Regions from separate parts of the Mesorhizobium sp. M7A.F.Ca.CA.003.01.2.1 genome, predicted to be linked through region 1. Evidence: predicted binding sites of a transcription regulator. Region 1 holds the regulator's gene; each other region holds the start of a gene.
The links. The regulator PhoB, encoded in region 1, activates phosphate uptake and scavenging genes when phosphate is short. The targets are predictions, from matches to a motif close to TGTCATNNANCTGTCAT.

Region 1 (7,455 bases):
AGATGAAGTCGAACGAAGTGATAAAAATGCGCGGCGACAAGGTCGGCGTGTTCTACGGCGAGAAGCAGGCGCTGTTCGACGTCGATCTCGACGTCCGCCTGAACCAGGTGACGGCGCTGATCGGCCCCTCCGGCTGCGGCAAGTCCACCTTCCTGCGCTGCCTCAACCGCATGAACGACACCATCGATTCAGCACGGGTAACCGGCAAGATCACGCTCGACGAAGAGGACATCTACGACAAGAACATCGATGTCGTCGAACTCAGGGCGCGCGTCGGCATGGTGTTCCAGAAACCCAATCCGTTCCCAAAGTCGATCTACGAGAACGTCGCCTATGGTCCGCGCATCCACGGATTGGCCAAGCGCAAGGCCGACATGGATCAGATCGTCGAGTCCAGCCTGAAGAAGGCGGCGATCTGGAACGAGGTCAAGGACCGTTTGCAGGAACCTGGCACGGGTCTTTCCGGTGGCCAGCAGCAGCGCCTGTGCATTGCACGCGCCATCGCCGTGTCGCCCGAGGTGATCCTGATGGACGAACCGTGTTCGGCGCTCGACCCGATCGCCACCGCTCGCGTCGAGGAACTGATCGACGAACTGCGTCAGAACTATACGATCGTCATCGTCACCCATTCGATGCAGCAGGCAGCGCGCGTGTCGCAGCGCACCGCGATGTTCCATCTTGGCTATCTGGTCGAGGAGGGCGCCACCGACAAGATGTTCACCACCCCCGACGACAAACGCACCCAGGACTACATCACCGGCCGGTTCGGCTGATCTCTGGCATATGAGGGACGAAGATCATGGGTGAACATACCGTTGCATCTTTCGATGAGGATCTGGAGCAGATCAGCCAGCTGATCCGCGACATGGGCGATCTCGCCCGCTCGATGGTCGGTGGCTCGACCAGGGCTTTGCTCAATTCGGACAATGCGCTGGCGCAGCGGGTGGTTTCCGACGACGCCATCATGGATGCACGCCAGCGCGAGCTGGACGATCGTGCCATCACGCTGATCGCCAAGCGCCAGCCAATGGCCAACGATCTGCGTGCGGTGGTCGGTTCGATCCGCATGGCCGGCGACCTCGAGCGCATCGGCGACCTTGCCAAGAACATCGCCAAGCGCGTCGGCACTGTCGGGCTGAGCGTCACGCCGCACGACCTTTCGCATTCGATCGACGCAATGGCGCAGCTGGTGCTGATCCAGGTGCAGGGGGTCGTCGACGAGTATGCCGCCGCTGACGCGGCAGCGCTTGCCACGCTCAGAAACAATGATGAACGCATCGACGTCAAATACACATCGGTGTTCCGCGAACTTCTGACCTACATGATGGAAGATCCGCGCAACATCACGGCGTGCACGCACCTGTTGTTTTGCGCCAAGAACCTCGAGCGGATCGGCGACCACGTGACCAACATCGCCGAAAATGCCTATTATGTTTTGACCGGCACGCAGTTGCCAGCCAACCGTCCGAAGCAGGACGAGACGGCAATGTCCGCGCCAGCGGCATGACAGGGGTGACCAGCCGATGATCGCGCCACGCATCATGGTGGTGGAGGATGAGGAGCCGCTAGGCGTGCTGCTCCGCTACAATCTCGAATCCGAAGGTTACCAGGTCGAGGTGGTGACGCGCGGCGACGAGGCCGAAATCCGGCTGCAGGAGAACGTTCCAGACCTTCTGGTGCTCGACTGGATGGTGCCTGCGGTTTCCGGTATCGAACTCTGCCGCCGGCTAAGGATGCGTCCCGAGACCGAGCGGCTGCCGATCATCATGCTGACCGCGCGAGGCGAGGAAAGCGACCGCGTGCGCGGCCTCTCGACCGGTGCCGACGACTATCTGGTCAAGCCTTTCTCGACGCCGGAGTTCATGGCCAGGGTCAAGGCGCTGCTGCGCCGGGCCAAGCCGGAAGTGCTGTCCAGCGTGCTCAAGGTCGGCGATATCGTGCTCGATCGCGAATCGCACCGTGTCTATCGCAAGAAGAGCGAAATCCGGCTCGGGCCGACGGAATTCCGCCTGCTTGAATTCATGATGCGCCATCCAGGCCGCGTGTTCTCGCGCAGCCAACTGCTCGACAATGTCTGGGGCGAGACGATCTACATCGACGAACGCACGGTCGATGTGCATGTCGGCCGGCTGCGCAAGGCGGTCAACAACGGCCGTATGCCCGATGTCATCCGCACCATCCGTGGGGCGGGTTACGCCATTCGCGAGGACTGAACTCCCTCGTTTGAACTCACGCCACGTTCTTGCCGCCGAGACCGGATCTCGCCTGCACGCCCGGCGCAAAAATCTCCTGATCGACGAAGATTAGCGCCCGCATGGCGCAGCCTTCGCGGATCAGCGGCAGTTCGTTCGGCTCGGTGTCGAAGGAAATCGACTTGGAATGCTGGCCGCCGGCGGTCTGGGCAATCGCTTGCCGCAATGCCGGCTCGATCAGGTCGAAGGCGGCGGCGCTGACGCCGACCATGGCGACCGGCGCCGGATCGATCAGCGCGAACAGGCTGCCGAGGCCGTAGCCGAGCGCTTCGCCGGCCTTGCGATAGGCTTCCCGTTCGGGTCCGTCCCTTTCGCGGGCGGCGGCAGCCAGGGCGCGCATGTCGGCATCGCTGACATCGGCGACGGGTTCTGCATCCTCGCCCATCTGCCGCGCGTTGCGCCAGATGGCATAATTGCCGGCATAGGCTTCGACGCAGCCGCGCCGTCCGCAGCGACACAGCGCCCCGTTCGGCCGATGAATCATGTGGCCGAATTCGCCGCCCGAGGAATGGGTGCCGGTGAACAATTCGCCCTTCAGCACCAGCCCCATGCCGATGCCGTGCGACAAAAGGATAGCGATGAAATCGTCGCGGTAACGATCGGGGTCGCGCCAGCGCAGCGCCACCGCCATCATGTTGCAATCGTTCTCCATAATGGCTGGGATGCCGAACTCGTCTTCGAATATGTCGGCGAAGGCGATGTCGGTGTGCGGCGTGATCGGCGACCACAGCATGGCGCGGGCACGGGTGTCGGTGATGCCCTGGACGGCCAGCGCGATACGGGCGATGCTGCGCACGTCCAGGTCGGGATCTTCCAGGCGGCGCCGCACGATTGCCGTGCACTCACCGATCAGCGAGTCGCGCGACATCGTCAGCGTGTCGAGCCGGCGCTGTTCCTCGGATATTACCTGGCCGGCATAGTCGATGACGGCGACCGAGAGGAAGTTCAGCGACAGCACCACGGTCATTACCGCGGCCGCTTCCGGATTGAGGCTGAGGCCGACCTGCGGACGGCCGCGTTTGAGCGAGCCGGCCTCGCTCGGCTTGCTTTCGGTCAGGATACCTTCGACGATCAGGTCGGATGAGATCGCCGAGATCGTCGAATGGCTGAGGCTTGTGGTTGCGGCGATCTCGGTGCGCGACGGCTGTCCGGCGCGGCGCACCGCCGCGATCACCATCGCGCGGTTGCGGCGGCGCAAATCGTCGTGGCGGATTCCGACCGACATGCTCTTTCATATCCTCCCGGTCGCCGCGGTTCTTCCTGCCCTGGAACGCTGTCGGTGACGCGGTCAAATACTGGCAGAAGCCGCGCGCCGTGTCATTTATTTATTCCGAGGCCCGAAAAAAATTCGAAACGACATCAAAATCCATCAGAATCGATGTTGACAGCGTTCGGGCGTTGGCCCAGTATTTTTTCGAGGCTCGAAAAAATAGGGCCTTTGTGCCGGCCTTCGGGCCAGTTTGGTCGCGCCATACGCGGCGCAGGGAGGATAATATGAAAAGATTCACAGCCGCCATCCTGGCGGGTGCCGCCATGTCGCTGACGCTCGCGTCTGTCGCGCAGGCGAAGGACAAAGTCGTCGGCGTTTCGTGGTCCAACTTCCAGGAGGAACGCTGGAAGACCGACGAGGCCGCCATGAAGACGGCGATCGAGGCCGCCGGCGACAAGTACATCTCCGCCGATGCGCAGTCCAATCCCGGCAAGCAGCTTACGGACGTCGAAAGCCTGATCTCGCAGGGCGCCAATTCCCTGATCATCCTGGCGCAGGATGCTTCGGCCATCGGCCCGGCCGTGCAGAAAGCCCTGGACGAAGGCATTCCGGTCGTCGGCTATGACCGGTTGATCGAGAACAAGGATGTTTTCTATCTGACCTTCGACAACAAGGAAGTCGGCCGCATGCAGGCCCGCGAAGTGTTCAAGGTCAAGCCGGAAGGCAACTACGTCTTCATCAAGGGCTCCGGTGCCGATCCCAATGCCGACTTCCTGTTCTCGGGCTCGATGGAAGTGCTCAAGGAAGCCATTGACAGCGGCAAGATCAAGAATGTCGGCGAAGCCTACACGGATGGCTGGCTGCCCGCCAACGCCCAGAAGAACATGGAACAGTTCCTGACCGCCAACGACAACAAGGTCGACGCGGTGGTCGCGGCCAATGACGGCACTGCCGGTGGCGTCGTCGCGGCGCTGACGGCTCAAGGCTTGGCCGGCACCGTGCCGGTCTCGGGGCAGGACGGCGACCACGCCGCGCTGAACCGCATCGCCCTGGGCACGCAAACCGTGTCGGTGTGGAAGGACGCGCGCGAGCTCGGCAAGAATGCCGCCGAGATCGCCTCGCAACTGGCCGACGGCAAGAAGACGAGCGACATCGCCGGCGCCAAGGACTTCACGACGCCGGGCGGCAACACCGTCAAGTCGCTGTTCCTGACTCCGGTTGCCATCACCAAGGACAATCTCAACGTCGTCATCGACGCTGGCTGGATCAAGAAGGACGAAGTCTGCGCGGGTGTCGCTGCCGGCACCGTCGCGGCCTGTAACTGATCCGGACCACTTCGAAATATCTGAACGCCGCGGCCCAAAAGCCGCGGCGTTTTCTCAAAGAATTGTGTTTCCGCATCATGCGGATAGCTTCTAGGCTGGGCTCCGGCATGCGCGTCAGACGGCCAGCCGGTGGGAGGAAATCATGACCGACACGACGTCCAACCCGCAGGCCGATACGGCGCGCGCGTCGGAACTCGGCGCCGTCGCCCGGTTCCTGAAGGCGACCGAGATCGACACCCGGATGCTCGGCATGATCGGCGCGCTGCTGGTCATCTGGATTGGGCTGCATGTCATTTCCAGCCTGCGCCTCGGCGTCAACCCGCTCGATTTCGACAGCCGCACCTTTCTCACGCCGCGCAATCTGTGGAACCTGTCGGTGCAGACATCCGCGGTCGCCATCATGGCCTGCGGCATGGTGCTGGTCATCGTCATGCGCAACATCGACCTGTCGGTCGGTTCCGCCGAGGGCCTGATCGGCATGGTGATGGGATTTGCCCAGGTGCATTTCCTGGTGCGTTTTGTCGGGCTCGAACTCGGCAATCCGTGGATCTGGGCCCTGGCGCTGGTCATCGGCCTGGCGCTCGGCCTGTTGATCGGCGCCTTTCAAGGCTTCGTCATCGCCTATCTCGAAGTGCCCGCCTTTATCGTGACGCTGGGCGGCCTGCTGGTCTGGCGCGGTGCTGCCTGGTGGGTCACATCAGGCCAGACCGTGGCGCCGCTTAACGCCACCTTTCAGCTGATGGGCGGCGGGCCGGCGGGATCGATCGGCGCAACCTGGAGCTGGGTTGTCGGGATCGTCGCCTGCCTCGCCGTGGTGTTTGGGCTGTTCAACGGGCGGGTGCAGCGCAAGCGTTTCCGTTTTCCGCTACGTCCGATCTGGGCCGAGGCGCTGCTCGGTGTCGTCACCTGCGGCGCCATCATGGGTGCGGTCTGGCTCGCCAACTCCTACCCCTGGCCGATCGGCATCGTGAACAGATATGCGGCCGCCAACAACATCACCGTTCCCGAAGGCGGCCTGTTCATCGCCCACGGTATCGCCATACCGGTGCTGATGGCGGTCGCCGTCGGGCTGGTCATGACCTTCATCACCAACCGCACCCGTTTCGGCCGCTATGTCTTCGCCATCGGCGGCAATCCCGAGGCGGCCAATCTCGCCGGCATCAACACGCGCTGGATCACCATGAAGGTGTTCATGATCATGGGCGTGCTGGCCACGATTGCCGCGGCGATCTCCTCGGCCCGGCAGAATTCGGCCACCAACGTGCTTGGAACGCTCGACGAGCTGCTCGTCATTGCAGCCGCCGTGATCGGTGGCACGTCGCTAGCCGGCGGGTCGGGAACGATCATCGGCGCCATGCTCGGCGCCCTGCTGATGCAATCGCTGCAGTCCGGCATGGTGCTGCTTGGTGTCGACTCGCCGCTGCAGAGCATCGTCGTCGGCGCCGTACTGGTGATCGCCGTGTGGCTCGACACCGTCTATCGCAAGCGCGTCTAGGAGGGCATGCCATGACTGACAAGACTGCTCCTGCAGCCACCGCGCTGATCGACATGAGGAACATCTCGATCGCGTTTGGCGGCATCCGCGCCGTCGACGACGCCTCGATCGATCTTTTCCCCGGCGAGGTCGTGGCGCTGCTCGGCCATAATGGCGCCGGCAAGTCGACATTGATCAAGATCCTGTCCGGCGCCTACAAGCGCGATTCGGGCCAGATCTTCGTCAACGGCGAGGAGGCATCGATCTCCAACCCGCGCGACGCCAAGAAATACGGCATCGAGACGATCTACCAGACGCTGGCGTTGGCCGACAATGTCGACGCCGCCGCCAATCTGTTCCTCGGCCGCGAGTTGATGACCGCCTGGGGCACGCTCGACGACGTTGCCATGGAGGCCGAGGCGCGCAAGGTGATGGGTCGGCTCAATCCCCGGTTCCAGCGTTTCAAGGAGCCGGTGATCAAGCTGTCGGGCGGCCAGCGGCAATCGGTGGCGATCGCGCGTGCGATCCTGTTCAACGCCCGCATCCTGATCATGGACGAGCCGACGGCCGCACTTGGTCCGCAGGAAACGACGCAGGTCGGCGAACTGGTCAAGCAGCTGAAGTCCGACGGCATCGGCATCTTCCTGATCAGCCACGACATCCACGATGTGTTCGAGCTTGCCGACCGGGTCTGCGTCATGAAGAACGGCCAGGTGGTCGGCACCGCCCGCACCACTGATGTCACCCAGGACGAGGTGCTGGGCATGATCATTCTGGGCAAATGCCCGCCAGGCGCCATTCCCGGACCGGGCGCGCTGAAGATCGCGGCCTGAGATCAAGCCAGATCGCGGTTGCCGGACACGTGATATGCCAGCCGTAGGGATGGCTTGGCCTTGGCATTGTGTTGGCAGGGCGACTTGCGCATAAAGGTCCGACATTGCTCAGGGACCGCACGATCCGTTGAAGAAGCTTTTCCCGATCATCGCCTTTATCGCCGTCGCGCTGATCAGCATGGTGATGGCAGGTTTTGCCTACTTCGCCACGCAGGAAGCCGCGCGCATCAAGTTCGAGGCGACTGCCGACGATGCGCTCAACCGGATCGAGAGCCGCATCGACCTGCATCTGTCGCTGCTGCGCTCGACGCAGGCCCTGTTCGACGCCCGCAATGGCGATATTTCTCGCAATGAGTTCAAG
Region 2 (7,455 bases), on a different contig from region 1:
ACGAAGCCGACGCGTCGGCCCTGATGCCAGACAGGCTCAAAACCGCTGGCATCGGCGTCGAGCGCATCGATTTCCAGCGTCACCAGGCATTGGCCGCTGCCGGCCTCCCGCTGTTTCAACGCTGCTTCGCGGCCGATGAAGTCGCTCTTGCCGAAAGCGATGAAGCGGTCGAGACCGGTCTGGCCCGGCGTATAGCCTTGCGTGAATTCACGCGACCAGATGCCAAAGCTCTTCTCCAGCCGCAGCGCATTGAGCGCATAGTAGCCGATTTCAGCAAGGCCCAGATCCTCGCCCGCAGCCAGCAGCGTGTCGCGCAACGTGGCGTGCATGGTCACGGGGCAACTGATTTCGAAGCCGAGTTCGCCCGCGATCGACAGCCGCGCCACACGTGCCTGCACCATACCGATGTCGAATGCGCCACAGGCCATGAACGGCAATGCTGCGCCGGAAACATCCTGATGCGTCGTGCGCTCCAGAATCTCCCGCGCATTCGGCCCCGTGAGCAGGAAGCCGCTCATCGTGTCGGAGAGGTCGGCGATGGTGACGCCCTCCGCCGCATGGCTCTCGAACCAGCGCATATGGAATTCCCGGAGATAGTAGGAGCCCATCAGCCAATAAGAGCCGCCGCCCCAGTTGAAGACGGTGAGGTCGCCCTTCAGCCGTCCGTCATGGCCGAGCATCGGCGCCAGGCCGGCCCGCCCCGCCTTCGGCAATCGGCAGGCGAGCAGCCGGTCGAGCCACGCCTCCGCACCCAGCCCCGACACCGCATAGCGCGCATAGGCCGAGATATCGACGAGGCCGGCGGCGCGCCGCACCTGCAGCGCCTCCTCGCCGACGATGTCGAAGGCGTTGGAGCGCCGCAGCGTCGTGCTCTCGGCAAATCCCATCGGCGCGAAATAGGCCGGGATTTCCAGCCCCCAGGAAGCCGTCCATTCGCATCCCGCCGCGCTCATGCCGTCATAGGCGCCGGGGCGTTTCAGCGGCCGGCCGGCGGGCAGCCGTTCATTGGGAAAGGTCATGACGAACCGGCGCGAATAGAACTGGCGCGTCGTCTGCCTGAGATATTCGCGGTTGGCGGCGAAGGCACCGTAGCGAGCGATATCCATGCCGAAGATGTCGGCCTGCGGTTCGCCGAAAATCATCCATTCGGCCAGCGACTTGCCGACGCCGCCGCCCTGGCTGAAACCGGCCATGACGCCGCAGGCGACCCAGTAGTTCTTCAGGCCGCGCACCGGCCCGACAATCGGATTGCCGTCCGGCGTGAAGGTGAAGGCGCCGTTGACCCATTTGCGGATACCGGCCGTCGCCAGGCAAGGGAAGCGCTCATGCGCCTTGGCGAGTTCCGGGCTGATGCGGTCGATGTCTTCCGGGATCAGCTCTATGCCGTAATCCCACGGCGCTCCGTCCATGTTCCAGTGCTTTGGGTTCTGCTCATAGACGCCAAGCAGCACACCCTTGCGCTCCTGCCGCAGGTATGAAAAGCCGTCGAGATCGACGGCGATGCCGATTTCCCTGTCAAGTGCTGCGATCTCCGGAATGTCATCGGTGATGAAATAGTGGTGCTCCATCGGCGTCACCGGCAGGTCGACGCCGGCCATGCGGCCGAGCTGCTTCGCCCACAGCCCGCCGGCATTGACGACATGCTCGGCGATGATGGTGCCCTGCTCGGTGATGACGTCCCAGCGCCCGTCGGCACGTGCTTTCAGCTCGACGACCCGGTTGCGCAAGATGATGTCGGCGCCGCGCTTCTTCGCAGCACCCGCATAGGCATGCGTGGTACCGTACGGGTCGAGATGGCCTTCGTTGGAATCATGCAGGCCGCCAAGAACACCGTTGACGTCGACGATCGGGCAGATCGCCTTGATCTCGTCGGGCGTGACCAGGCGCGCGGTCTCGATGCCGACCGACTGGAACACGGCCCAGGCTGATTTCAGCCACTCCCAGCGCGCGGGATCGCTGGCGATGTTGACGCCGCCCGTCATGTGCAGGCCGATATCCCAGCCGGATTCGGCCTCGATCTCCCGGTAGAGATTGATGGTGTAGTCCTGCAGCGCCGCCACGTTGGGATCGGCGTTGAGCGCATGGAAGCCTGCCGCCGCGTGCCAGGTCGAACCGGCCGTCAGTTCTGCGCGCTCGATCAGCGCCACATCGCTCCAGCCGAACCGCGTCAGGTGATAGAGCACCGAGGCTCCGACCACGCCACCTCCGATGACGACTGCGCGGTAGTGCGACTTCAAGGCTTCCCCTCCACGGTTGGTCCGAAGACTGGAGTATATATCCACTGGACATAAGTGTCCAGTGCCGGCGCGCGCGCATCGTTTTTCGTCGACCGCCGGCATGCACTGCGCGCTGTCACGCAAGCATCATGTTCGCGCCGTAGACCGCGTTTCGGGGAGGCTTGCGCAACATCATCGATGTCGTACCTCTTTCAGTTTTTCGTCCCCCGGCCGCTCCGGCACATCCGTCACAAAGAGGATTATCCATGAAGCACCTGTATCGACCCGCGTCGCTTGGCGTCGCGCTGGCCTTGTTCACCGCCTTGGCGCCGGCGCTCGCCGACAGCACCGCGACCGTCGGCGGCCTCGTCAACAAGGGGCTGGTCGGCGTCGGCCGCATCCCGGCCGCTCAGCGCGACAAGTTCGGCGAGACCTTCGGCTCGGGTTCCGGCATGGCGATCGACGCATCAGGCTGGACGCATGACACCGCCGGCTACAGGGGTTCGCTCTGGCTGTTGCCGGACCGTGGCTACAATGTCGTCGGCACCACCAACTACCGGCCGCGCCTCAACACGATCGCCATCGAATTTGCTCCGGTCGCACCGGGCGCGGCACCTGCTGCCGGCCAGGAGCAGACGGGCGTCAAGGCAACGCTCGCCGACACCATGCTTCTCACCGACGACAAGGGGGCTGATGCCACAGGCCTCGACCCACTCAACGGCGTGCGCGCGGCAAGCGGCGACATGCCGATCCTGCCGCAAGCCGACAATGGCAAGCTGGCGCTCGACAACGAGGCGATCGTGCGGCTGCCCGATGGTTCGATGTTCATCTCCGACGAATACGGCCCGAACATCTATCGGTTTTCCGCCGACGGGCATCTGCTGTCGGCAACCCAGCCACCGGCCGCCTTCGTGCCGATGCGCCACGGCACGCCGAACTTCGCCTCGGACAATCCGGGACCCGGTGCCGCCGAGCCCGATCCGAAGGACCCCGAGACCGGCCGCCAGAACAACCAGGGCCTGGAGGGAATGGCGATGACGCCGGACGGCAAGTTCCTGATCGCGGTGCTGCAATCGGCGCCCCGGCAGGATGGCGGCGATTCGCCCGCGACGCGCCAGAACACGCGTGCGCTGGTCTATGACGCGTCCGACCTCGCCCACCTCAAACTGGCGCATGAGTATGTCGTGCCGTTGCCGGTGTTCAAGGATGCCAAGGGCAAGACCAAGATCGCCGCGCAGAGCGAGATCGTGGCGCTCTCCGACAAGACCTTCCTGATGCTGGCGCGCGACAGCGGCAACGGCCAGGGGCTGAAGGGCGACACCTCGCTGGTGCGCCAGATCTTCGTCGTCGACGTCTCGGCCGCGACCGACATCGCCGGCGGCGCCTTCGATGCCGCCGACAAGCCGCTGGCGCCCAAGGGCGTGCTCGACCCGTCGGTGATGCCGGCCAAGCTGACGCCGTTCATCGACATCAACGACAAGGGCGAACTCGGCCGCTTCGGCCTGCACAATGGCGCGCCGAACGACAAGAACAACCTGTCGGAGAAGTGGGAGGCGATGTCGGTGGTCAGCGTTCTCGATCCGAAGCTGCCCGACGACTACTTCCTGTTCGTCGCCAACGACAACGACTTCCTCGCCCAGGACGGTTTTCAGGTCGGCGCACCCTACAAGGCGGAAGACGGCGCCGATGTCGACACCATGTTCCTGGTCTATCAGGTCACGCTGCCGGGTCTCGCCGGGAAGTAACGGCCACTGCACGGGCGGGCGCGCTTGGCGCGTCCGCTGGGCTCGCGGCAGGCATGAACGGGGCAGCGGCCTTTCAGCCGCGCGTTCGCAAGGGTGCATCTCGGTCCCGCCTGCGATATCATCGTGGACTGGATCCAAATCACCATCCGCCGAGTTGCCCGCCATGGACGAAAAAATGCCCGCGCGCCGGCGCACCGGCGACCTGACCAGCGGCCCGATCCCGCGCACGCTTCTGCTGTTCGCCCTGCCGGTGCTCGGCTCCAACGTGCTGCAGTCGCTCAACGGCTCGATCAACGCCGTCTGGGTCGGCCGTTTTCTCGGCGAATCGGCGCTGACCGCCACCTCTAATGCCAACCTCGTCCTGTTCCTGATCCTCGGCACTGTGTTCGGCATCGGCATGGCGGCCACCATCCTGGTGGCCCAGTCGGTCGGTGCCCGCGACCTGCCCGAGGCGCGCCGCATTGTCGGCACCAGCGCGACGTTCTTCTTCCTCGTCTCGGTTGTCTTCGCGGTCTGCGGCTGGATCTGGGTTGACGCCATTCTCAACACGCTCGGCACACCGGCCGACGCCTTGCCGCTGGCGCGCTCCTATCTGCGCATCATCTTCGTCGCCGTGCCGATGATGAACCTTCTGTCCTTCGTCATGACCGTGCTGCGCGGTGCCGGCGATTCACGCACCCCCTTCTTCTTCATGGCGCTGGCCGTCGTCCTCGACATCGTGCTCAACCCATTGCTCATCGCCGGCATCGGACCGTTTCCCGAACTCGGCATCGCGGGCTCCGCCACGTCCACGCTGATCGGCCAGACGGTTAGCGTGATCGCCATCCTGATCGTGCTCTATGTGCGCAAGCATCCGCTGCGGCTGGCCGGCGCCAACCTCGCTCTGCTGCGGCCCGATCCCACCTTGCTGCGCATCGTCGTCTTCAAGGGCGTGCCGATGGGCCTGCAGATGATCGTCATTTCGGCGGCGGCACTGACGGTGATGGGCATCGTCAATTCCTACGGCTCACAGGTCGCCGCCGCCTACGGCATCGCCGCCCAGCTGTGGACCTACATCCAGATGCCGGCGCTCGCCATCGGCGCCGCGGTGTCCTCGATGGCGGCACAGAATGTCGGCGCCGGGCGCTGGGACCGGATCGGCCGCATCGCCGCCTCAGGCGTCGGCTTCAACCTCGTCCTGACCGGCGCACTGGTTGCCGTGCTGTCGGTTTTCGACCGTTCGGTGCTGAGCCTGTTCCTGAGCCGCGACAGCGCGGCGATCGACATCGCCGTCCACATCAACAATGTCGCCTCGTGGTCGTTCATCCTGTTCGGCATAACCATCGTGCTGTTTGCCACCGTACGAGCCACGGGTGCCGTGATGCCGCCGCTGATCATCCTGGTCATTTCGGTGCTGGTCGTGCGCACCGGCTTTGCCTATTTCATGCGTGGCGTGATCGGCGAGGAAGCGTTGTGGTGGAGCTTCCCGGCGGGTTCGATCAGCTCGCTTGTACTGGCGGCGGCCTACTATCGTTTCGGCCGCTGGCGCACCACGCACATGATCGAGGACAGGCCGGCCGCCGGCGAGCCGCCGGACACCGGTCTTGGCGTGCCGCGCGGACGCGCGCATCTTTCGCCTGAAACACCGAACGGCTGAAGCCAACCCGGTTCCGCTGGACCGCTCCAGGCCCTCAACGCCGTTGTTGTTTCAGCCCAAAAGCCAGCGCCACCAACGCAAACACCACGATCATGCCGGCGAACGCCAGGCTGGCAGCGACGGGACTGGCATAGGTCGAAACGATGCCGATGCCGATGACGGGCAAGGCGTTGCCGACAAAGCAGCAGATGAAGAAGCTGGACACCACTTCGGCGCGACGATCCTTGGGCGCGATCTCGTTCACCACTTGCAGGCCGCCACGGTAACCAAGCGCCGCCGCAACGCCGCAACAGGCCGTCGCAGCAACCATCAGTGCCATCGAGGCCAATATCTGCGCCGCCACCACCAACAAGACGCTTGGGATCATCAATGCCAGCGCAGCCAGCATCGCCTTATTGCTCTTCATGTGCATCAGAACGACAATGCTGATCGCGGTGACGATCGCCAGCTCGAAGAACAGCGCGCCGGCGACGGCATGGTTGGTCTCATGCAGCTGCTGCGCCAGGATGCTCGGCGCCAACGCGGCGTAGAACCCGACCAGCGCCATCGCGCCGAAGCCGGTCACCGCCGGCGCGACGAAGCGCGCACGGATTTCCTCCGGGACGGAAAGTCGCGGCCGCCAGGAGATCCCCCCGAGGCCGCCCGGCTTCGACACCGTTTCGCGAGTGCGCCAGACCAGGATCGTCACCACCACAAGTGCTGCCAGATAGACGATGAAGATCAGCCGCAACGGCCATGGCTCGTATTCAGCCAGAAATCCCGAAATCAGTGCGCCGAGGCCGAGGCCGAGGAAATTGGTGCTGGTGGCAATCACACTGGCGCGCGACTTGTCCGCGCCGGGAAGAAGCTCGGCAATCCACGCGGTTCCGGTCCCCGCGCCGACGCCGATGCCAAGCCCGCTCAGGATGCGGGCGACGTCGAGCGAGACGACGTTTACGGCAAACAGGAAGACAAGCGCACTGACGATGGCGACGAGCATGGCCGCCAGGCTCGCGGGCCGGCGTCCGACAATATCGGAGACGCTGCCCAACATCAGAAGTGCCGCCAGATTGCCGACGACATACACGGCGTAGATCAGCGTCAGGGTGATTTGTGAAAAGCCGAATTGCTGCTTGTAGACGATGTAGAGCGGCGTCAGCACCGTGCTGCCGGCAAACAGCACCGCAATCATCGCGGCGACGGTGGGGATTGCGAGAGCATCGCCACCTGCCCCTTCGTGCGTATGCGCAAAATCGCGAATGGCCATGGCCAACCTCGTCACCAATTTCGGGGATCGAGGATCTAACGCGGTTTCATCCACGACGTTCCAACCGACAGGCAGGCTCCTGACAGCACGGTGGACATTGCTTGAGCGGGATGTCCGCCGGCTGAACAGGCTCGGATCGGGGCCAGCGGCTCCGATCCGTCATCTATCGTTCAACCGGTCGGCGTTACCTGCAAGCAAAGCCGGGCGCGATCTTGCACTTGCCGGGACGCGGCCTGTGCGGCGGCCGATGGTGCGGAGGACGGTGCGGCTTGTGCCAGTGTGGCGGCCGATGCGGCGGACGCACGATGATGATTGGCGGGCGAACGATCTGGGAGCGTTCAAGATAACCGGCGCTGGCCCAGCCGCTCACGCCGCCGCCATGGATTCTACACCAGCCCGGCTGGCAGCCGGTGACATTGACCCTGAAGCCGGCGGGCAGCGTTCCCACTTTGGCGTATCCCGCTCCCGGCCCGCTGCGGACGTTGAGGTTGGTCGAGGTGTGAGCGCTGTAGGCGAAGGCCGCGGCGGACGTCCCGAACACCGCGGCCAGGATGGTCGCGGCCACAAGCAGAAAACGAAATCTCATCAGTCCCCTCCATTCGAATCCCGGCC
Region 3 (7,455 bases), on a different contig from region 1:
GGTCTCCGCGACGGAGCTTCGCTCCTGCTTCGCCCAAGGATGACGAAGTTTGGAGGCGTCGGCCAATCTCGAGCGTTGGCGATGGCCGTTCAAACGAATCCTGGCCAACAACGCTGAACCGTTGGGCATAACCGGCCTGGCTACGTCGGGTCTTCGCGATGCAGGTCATGGATGGCCACACCGTCGACATTGGTCGGCATCGTCAGCCACTCACGATGGCGCAAGGTGCGCTGCGTGTCCTCCAACCCTGTCTCCCAATGCTCGCGCATCGAGGTGCCTGAGAACTCATAGTCCTTGGCGTGACCCTCATAGCCCTTGTGCTGATAGATCAGGTGCACGATGTTGACGGTGCCGGCGTCCGAATAGTCCTCGATCAGCGCTTCCTCGGCCGGCGTCCGCAACTCCTTCGGCACCCGTTTCAGTGCATCGAGCAGGCGCATCTTGAGACCGTGGATGCGTTTGAAATTGTCGGTGTTTTGCCGTGTGCGGCTTGAATACATGATGTCCTTGTGGCGCGACAGCACGTCCGGCATGCTGCGCGGCAGGACGCCTCGCGCGCTGAACAGGTCGACCTGGAAAACCAGCGAGGAACGGTCCTCTTCCTGGTCGAGCAGATATTGCAGCGGCGTGTTGGAGACGATGCCGCCGTCCCAGTAATATTCGCCTTCGATGCGGATCGACGGGAACGCCGGCGGCAGCGCGCCGCTGGCCATGATGTGCTCCGGTTCGATGCGGACCTTGTCGGTGTCGAAATAGACGAAGTTGCCGGTCCGGACGTTGACCGCGCCGACGCTCAACCGCTTCTTGCCGTCGTTGAGGATGTCGAAGTCGATCAGGCTTTGCAGCGTCTCCTTCAGCTCGGCCGTGTCGTAGAAGCTGGTGGCGCCCTCGGCGCCGGGCTGCTCCATCCAGGGGTTAGGATTGCGCGGCTTGAAGAAGCCCGGCTGCCCCATGACCATGGTCATCCACGAACTGGTGCGATTGCGGATATCACGGTAGATGTCGCCTTCCGGCGTATAGGCCCAGATCTTGCGACCCGAAATCGTCTGCCAGAATTGCTCGAGGCGCTGCAGCCGGCGGCTCGATTCATTGCCGGCGATGATCGCCGCATTGATGGCGCCGATCGACACGCCGGAAAGCCAGCTCGGCTCGCAGCCGGCCTCTGCCAATGCCTGGTACACCCCAGCCTGGTAGGCGCCGAGCGCGCCGCCTCCCTGAAACACCAGCGCGACGCGGTCATACTGCGCCGAGATCTCCGCGATGGTGGCGGTGGCCTCCTTGTTGCGATTGCGTTCGAGCACGGCTTTGGTCTCCGACTTCTGTTTGGGCTCTGAAAGGCTTGTGCAGCTCAGGTGCGGTCGGCGAGATAATCGTGAACCACTTCGCCCAGCCCAAGCGTCAGGTCGGCGGTGAAGTGGACGGCGGATACGATGTCGAGCACCGGCAGCCGCGCCACGTCGGCCATGACGTGCGGCCGCAAATCGAGTGCGGCGGGCGCTGTCCAGGCTTCCTTCAGCGTGATGTCGGTGAGGTGGTAGCGGACCAGTTCGCAGATGCGCGGCGTGCCGTCGACATGCGGGACGATCTTGATCAGGAAATTGGGCGCGGCCAGCGAAGCGAGGACAGAGCCGTGATCGGCTTTCTTGTGCTTGTAGCCCATCGTGCCGGTGGCGCACAGAACGCTGCCATAGTGCAGCGTGCCGACGATGACCTCGCCTTCATGCACGATCTTGGGATTGGCAAGCTTCTTGGGAAAGCCCCACAGTTCGCGGCCGCCGGCGATCGGCGCGTCGTCGTCGAGATACATCGAATGGACGTAGGCGCCGTGCTGGCCCTTGTAGCGCACCGGGATGACCTGGCCGGTCTCGGTGTAGTCGCCGAAACCGGTCGAGTCAGGCATGCGGATGAATTCGTATTTGACCAGCGGCTCGTCGATCTCCAGCGGCTCCGGCACGACAGCCTCTAGCGCCTCGCGCGTCGTGCGGTAGGTGATGATGACGTATTCGCGGTTGAAGAAACGGTACGGCCCGGGCGGAAAGGAGGGGTTGGTCAGCGGCATCGCATAGGCGCGCTTCACGACATCGGCGATCTGCAAGGCTGTAGCCCCATTTTGGTTCAGGAATGACTGCGCGAATGCGCTCCGGATTATGTTGCACGGCACCATGACAGTGCCGTGTCAGCCGCCTGACAGCCGCCCAAGGGGCCTGTCGACGGCCGTCTCAACCCTGTAATCGCACCGACATATGGCTATGGCACTGTCATGGTGCGGCGCACAAAGGCGGCCCCGTTCGTTCCCTCCCACCTCTTGCGAGATCATCATGGGTTTCCTGTCTTCGAAGAACGCCCTCGTCACCGGCTCGACCAGCGGCATCGGCTTGGCCATCGCCCGCGCCTTTGCCGTGGAAGGCGCCAATGTCACCATCAACGGCCTTGGCGATGCGGCTGCCATCGAGCACGAGCGCGCCGGCATCGAGAAGGATTTCGGCGTCAAGTGCCGCTACTCCGGTGCCAACATGATGGATGGCGCGGCGGTCAGCGCCATGGTGCATGAGGCCGAGGCTGCCTTCGGCAGTCTCGATATCCTGGTCAACAATGCCGGCATCCAGCATGTCGCGCCGATCGAGGAGTTTCCCGATGACAAGTGGGAAGCCATCATCCGCATCAATTTGCTCGCCGCGTTCTACGCCATCAAGGCGGCACTGCCGGGCATGAAGACGCGCAAATGGGGCCGTATCATCAACACCGCCTCGGCGCATGCGCTGGTCGCCTCGCCGTTCAAGTCGGCCTATGTGTCGGCCAAGCACGGCATTGCGGGCCTCACCAAGACGGTAGCGCTCGAAGCAGCGCTCGACGGCGTCACCGTCAATGCGATCGCGCCGGGCTATGTCTGGACGCCGCTGGTCGAAAGGCAGATTCCCGACACGATGAAGGCGCGCGGCATGACCGAGGAACAGGTCAAGCACGATGTGCTGCTCGCCGCCCAGCCGACCAAGGAATTCGTCACCGTCGACGAGCTCGCCGCGCTGACGCTGTTCCTGTGTTCGGACGCGGCCAGGCAGGTCACCGGCACAACCTTGCCGATGGATGGCGGCTGGACGGCACAGTAGAGGGTAATCCAAGCGTTCCGTTTGCCTGCTGGTGCCGCTGGGCGCTGGCAGAAAAGCACCCGGCTATGCCGTGATCTTAATCGATGCGGATGGCGTGGTCGTGCATTTCCATGATTTTGCGATCGACGCGGCGGGTTGCCCGCCTCCGGCAGGCTTCGCGGGGCACTGAGCAGGACTTCCCGCGAGGGCCAAGATGCCGCCAGTCGCATGTGCCGGCCTATTGCACGGCAGCGCAACAGGCTGCGCCGTTGGCTGAGCTGAACGATCCCAACCGATGCCCATCCGCGCACTGACGGCGACTGCGCGGCATCGGGTTTCCCAGCCTCTTTCTCGTCCCGCCGGACTACGGTGAAAGTGTCCGAAAAAGCACGGGAATATGGACATTAGTCTTGACAGAAATACAGATGTTCAATACCCGTCAGGCAATCGAACAAGCCTGCATTATGGGAGGAACGAGCGGTATGGCTTCCAATGTTTCGTTGACGGGTCTTGCCCGCGATCTCGAGGAACGCGCAAAGTCGGGCAAGCCTATCCGCATCGGCCTGATCGGCTCGGGCGAGATGGGAACCGACATCGTCACTCGTGTCGCCCATATGTCGGGCATCGAGATCGGCGCCATTTCCGAACTGAACCTGCCGGCTGCCAGCAAGGCCGTCGATATCGCTTTCCAGGAAACCGGGCATGCGCGCGAAGTGTCGAATGCTTCGGCTATGACGTCGGCGATGGAAGCCGGCAAGGTCGCGGTCACCAACGACGCCGACCTTGTCATCAACAATGATCTGATCGACGTCGTCATCGATGCCACCGGGGTTCCCGCCGTTGGCGCCGAGATCGGGCTGCGCGCCATGGAGCATGGCAAGCATCTGGTGATGATGAATGTCGAGGCCGACGTCACCATCGGCGCCTATCTGAAAAGCGAGGCCGACCGGCTCGGCGTCACCTATTCACTGGGCGCCGGCGATGAGCCGTCCTCCTGCATGGAGCTGATCGAGTTCGTCTCGGCCATGGGTCACCCGATCGTTGCCGCCGGCAAGGGCAAGAACAATCCGCTCAACATCGACGCTATTCCCCCGGACTATGAGGAGGAAGCCAAGCGCCGGCACATGAATGTCCGCATGCTGGTCGAATTCGTCGACGGCTCCAAGACCATGGTCGAGATGGCGGCAATCGCCAATGCCACCGGCCTGGTTCCAGACAAGGCTGGCATGCATGGCCCGGCGGCGACGCTTGGCGAACTGTCCAAGGTGCTGGTGCCGCAGAAGGATGGCGGCGTTCTGTCGAAGGTCGGCGTCGTCGACTATTCGATCGGCAAGGGTGTCGCGCCCGGCGTCTTCGTCGTTGCCGACATGTCGCATCCGCGCATCTCCGAGCGCATGGAAGATCTGAAGATGGGCAAAGGCCCGTATTTCACTTTCCATCGTCCCTATCACCTGACCTCGCTCGAGGTGCCGCTGACCTGCGCGCGCGTCGTGCTCTACGGCAAGGCCGACATGGTGCCGCTGGCCAAGCCGGTGGCCGAAGTGGCCGCCGTGGCCAAGAAGGACATGAAGCCCGGCGAGAAGCTCGATGCGATCGGCGAATATTGCTACCGCGCCTGGATCATGACGACGCCTGAAGCGCGCGCCGCCAAGGCCATTCCCTGCGGCCTGCTGCAGGGCGGCTCGGTCACCGCGCCGATCAAGAAGGGCGAACTCATAACCTACGCGAATGCAGCGCCCGCGGCGGGCTCCAAGATCGCCGAACTGCGCGCTCGCCAGGACAAGCTCGTCTATGGGACCGTGGGAGCGTGATCATGGCCACAGCCAGCAAAGCCGTCACTGACAGTCGCGCCAATCTGCCCTTCGTCTACCGCCAGTACAGCGCCGAGCAGCTCAAGCAGGTGCTCCACAAGATGTACCTGATCCGCCGCTTCGAAGAGGGCGCGGAGGAGTGCTACACGCGCGGCCTCATCCATGGCACCATGCATTTGTCGATCGGCCAGGAAGCCAGCGCCATGGGCATCTGCATGCCGCTTGCCGAGGATGACCAGATCACCTCGACGCATCGCGGTCACGGCCACTGCATTGCCAAGGGCGCCGAGGTCAAGCGCATGTTCGCCGAGTTCTTCGGCAAGACCACAGGCTACTGCAAGGGCCGTGGCGGCTCGATGCACATCGCCGATGTCGGCAAGGGCAATCTCGGCGCCAATGGCATCGTCGGTGGTGGTATCCCGATCGCCGTGGGGGCGGCATTGTCCTCCAAGATGATGAAGACCGGCAAGGTCGTGGTCTCGTTCTTCGGCGATGGCGCCAACAATGAAGGCGCTTTCCACGAGGCGCTAAACATGGCGGCGGTCTGGAAGCTGCCTGTCATTTTCGTCTGCGAGAACAATGGCTACGGCATGTCGACATCGACAGCCCGCTCGACCGCGGTCAAGAACATCGCCGAGCGCGCCGCCGCCTATTCGATGCCCGGCGTCATCGTCAACGGCAACATCTTCTCCGAGGTCGCCGAGGCGTCTCATCAGGCTGTTGCCCGAGCCCGCGCCGGCGAGGGGCCGACGCTGATCGAGTCCAAGACCTATCGCCATCGCGGCCATTCCAAGAGCGACCGCAACCGCTATCGCACCAAGGAAGAGATCGAGGACTGGATGTCGAACCGCGATCCGATCACCCTGTTCGAAAGCGAGCTCAGGGAATTCGGCTTCATCGACGACAAGGGCATCGAGGCCATTCGCGATGCCGTGGCGCAAGAGATCGCCGAGGGCATCGAGTTCGCCAAGGCGAGCCCATCGCCCGATATCAGCGAGACGGGAAATTACGTGTATACGGAGCAGGCGTGATGGACGCGATGGTGCGTGAACTGAGCTACGCCCAGGCGATCCAGGAGGCCATGGCGATCGCCATGGACATGGACGAGCGCGTTTTCCTGATGGGCGAGGATATCGGCGTCTATGGCGGCGCCTTCCAGGTCACCGGCGACCTGGTCGAACGTTACGGCGCTGACCGCGTCATCGACACGCCGATTTCGGAACTGGGCGGCGCGGGCGTTGCGGTTGGGGCTGCGCTCACCGGCATGCGGCCGATCTTCGAGTTCCAGTTTTCCGATTTCGCCACGCTTGCCATGGAGCAGATTGTCAACCAGGCGGCCAAGATGCGCTTCATGCTGGGCGGCGAGGTTTCTGTTCCCGTGGTGATGCGCTTTCCCGCCGGTTCCGGCACCGGTGCGGCGGCTCAGCACAGCCAGAGCCTCGAAGCCTGGCTCGGCCATGTGCCGGGTCTGAAAGTCATCCAGCCGGCGACCCCCTATGATGCCAAGGGCATGCTTTTGGCGGCGGTCGCCGATCCCGATCCGGTCATGATCTTCGAGCACAAGCTGCTCTACAAGATGAAGGGACCGGTGCCCGAAGGCTATTACACCGTGCCGATCGGCAAGGCCGATATCCGCCGCGAAGGCCGGGATCTCACCATCGTCGCCACCTCGATCATGGTGCAGAAGGCGCTCGACGCGGCAGCCGTGCTGGAGAGCGAAGGCATCGACGTCGAAGTCGTCGATCTCCGGACCATCCGGCCGATGGACAAGCAGACCGTCATCGACAGCGTCAAGAAGACGTCGCGGCTGCTATGCGTCTACGAAGCGGTCAAGACGCTGGGCATCGGCGCCGAGGTCAGCGCCATGATCGCCGAGAGCGAAGCGTTCGACTATCTCGACGCGCCGATCGTGCGGCTGGGCGGCGCCGAAACGCCGATCCCCTACAATCCGGAACTCGAGAAGGCGACGGTGCCGCAAATTCCGGACATCATCACCGCCGCGCGCGACCTCGTGAAAGGGGTCCGCTAGACCATGCCGACCGAAGTCATTCTTCCCAAGGTCGACATGGACATGGCGACCGGACAGATCTCGCGCTGGTTTGCCGAGGAGGGCGCGCACGTCAAGAAGGGCGATGTGCTGTTCGAGATCGAGACCGACAAGGCGGCGATGGAAATCGATGCGCCGGCCAGCGGCGTCCTGCGCGATGTCACCGGCAAAGAGGGTGTCGATATTGCGGTCGGCGCTGCCGTGGCGTGGATCTATGCCGACGGTGAGGCCTATGGGGCTGATGCTGCTGCGGCCAAGCAGGACAAGGCGCCAATCTCCCCCCCCGCGGGGGAGATGTCGACGAAGTCGACAGAGGGGGGCGCTGTCGCGCCAACGTCTCATTCTGTCACGCACCCCTCTGCCCTACCCTCTTTGCCGCCACTTGGCATCTCCCCCACAAGGGCGGAGATCGGCCAATCGCCATCGGCCGGCCGTGCAACACCGCTTGCCCGGCGCCTGGCCCGTGAGGCCGGCCTGAACCTCTCGACCGTATCTGGCACCGGCCCGTATG

Region 2: the regulator PhoB is predicted to act here: its motif matches at 2,351-2,367, upstream of EN969_RS01575 (esterase-like activity of phytase family protein).
Region 3: the regulator PhoB is predicted to act here: its motif matches at 2,227-2,243, upstream of EN969_RS06335 (acetoacetate decarboxylase).

Annotation. Positions count from the first base shown of each region.
Region 1 is NZ_RZRA01000036.1:390-7,844, forward strand. It holds gene pstB (phosphate ABC transporter ATP-binding protein PstB) at 1-773, shown strand, start outside; gene phoU (phosphate signaling complex protein PhoU) at 800-1,507, shown strand; gene phoB (phosphate regulon transcriptional regulator PhoB) at 1,524-2,213, shown strand; gene EN969_RS03300 (ROK family protein) at 2,230-3,477, opposite strand; gene xylF (D-xylose ABC transporter substrate-binding protein) at 3,747-4,787, shown strand; gene EN969_RS03310 (sugar ABC transporter permease) at 4,930-6,282, shown strand; gene EN969_RS03315 (ATP-binding cassette domain-containing protein) at 6,294-7,094, shown strand; gene EN969_RS03320 (CHASE domain-containing protein) at 7,222-7,455, shown strand, end outside.
Region 2 is NZ_RZRA01000012.1:12,217-19,671, reverse strand. It holds partial or broken gene EN969_RS01580 (FAD-dependent oxidoreductase) at 1-2,237, opposite strand, end outside; gene EN969_RS01575 (esterase-like activity of phytase family protein) at 2,483-3,961, shown strand; gene EN969_RS01570 (MATE family efflux transporter) at 4,137-5,597, shown strand; gene EN969_RS01565 (MFS transporter) at 5,632-6,843, opposite strand; gene EN969_RS01560 (SH3 domain-containing protein) at 7,028-7,429, opposite strand.
Region 3 is NZ_RZRA01000091.1:1,627-9,081, reverse strand. It holds gene EN969_RS06340 (patatin-like phospholipase family protein) at 141-1,301, opposite strand; gene EN969_RS06335 (acetoacetate decarboxylase) at 1,349-2,095, opposite strand; gene EN969_RS06330 (3-hydroxybutyrate dehydrogenase) at 2,319-3,107, shown strand; gene EN969_RS06325 (NAD(P)H-dependent oxidoreductase) at 3,569-4,897, shown strand; gene EN969_RS06320 (thiamine pyrophosphate-dependent dehydrogenase E1 component subunit alpha) at 4,900-5,928, shown strand; gene EN969_RS06315 (alpha-ketoacid dehydrogenase subunit beta) at 5,928-6,926, shown strand; gene EN969_RS06310 (pyruvate dehydrogenase complex dihydrolipoamide acetyltransferase) at 6,930-7,455, shown strand, end outside.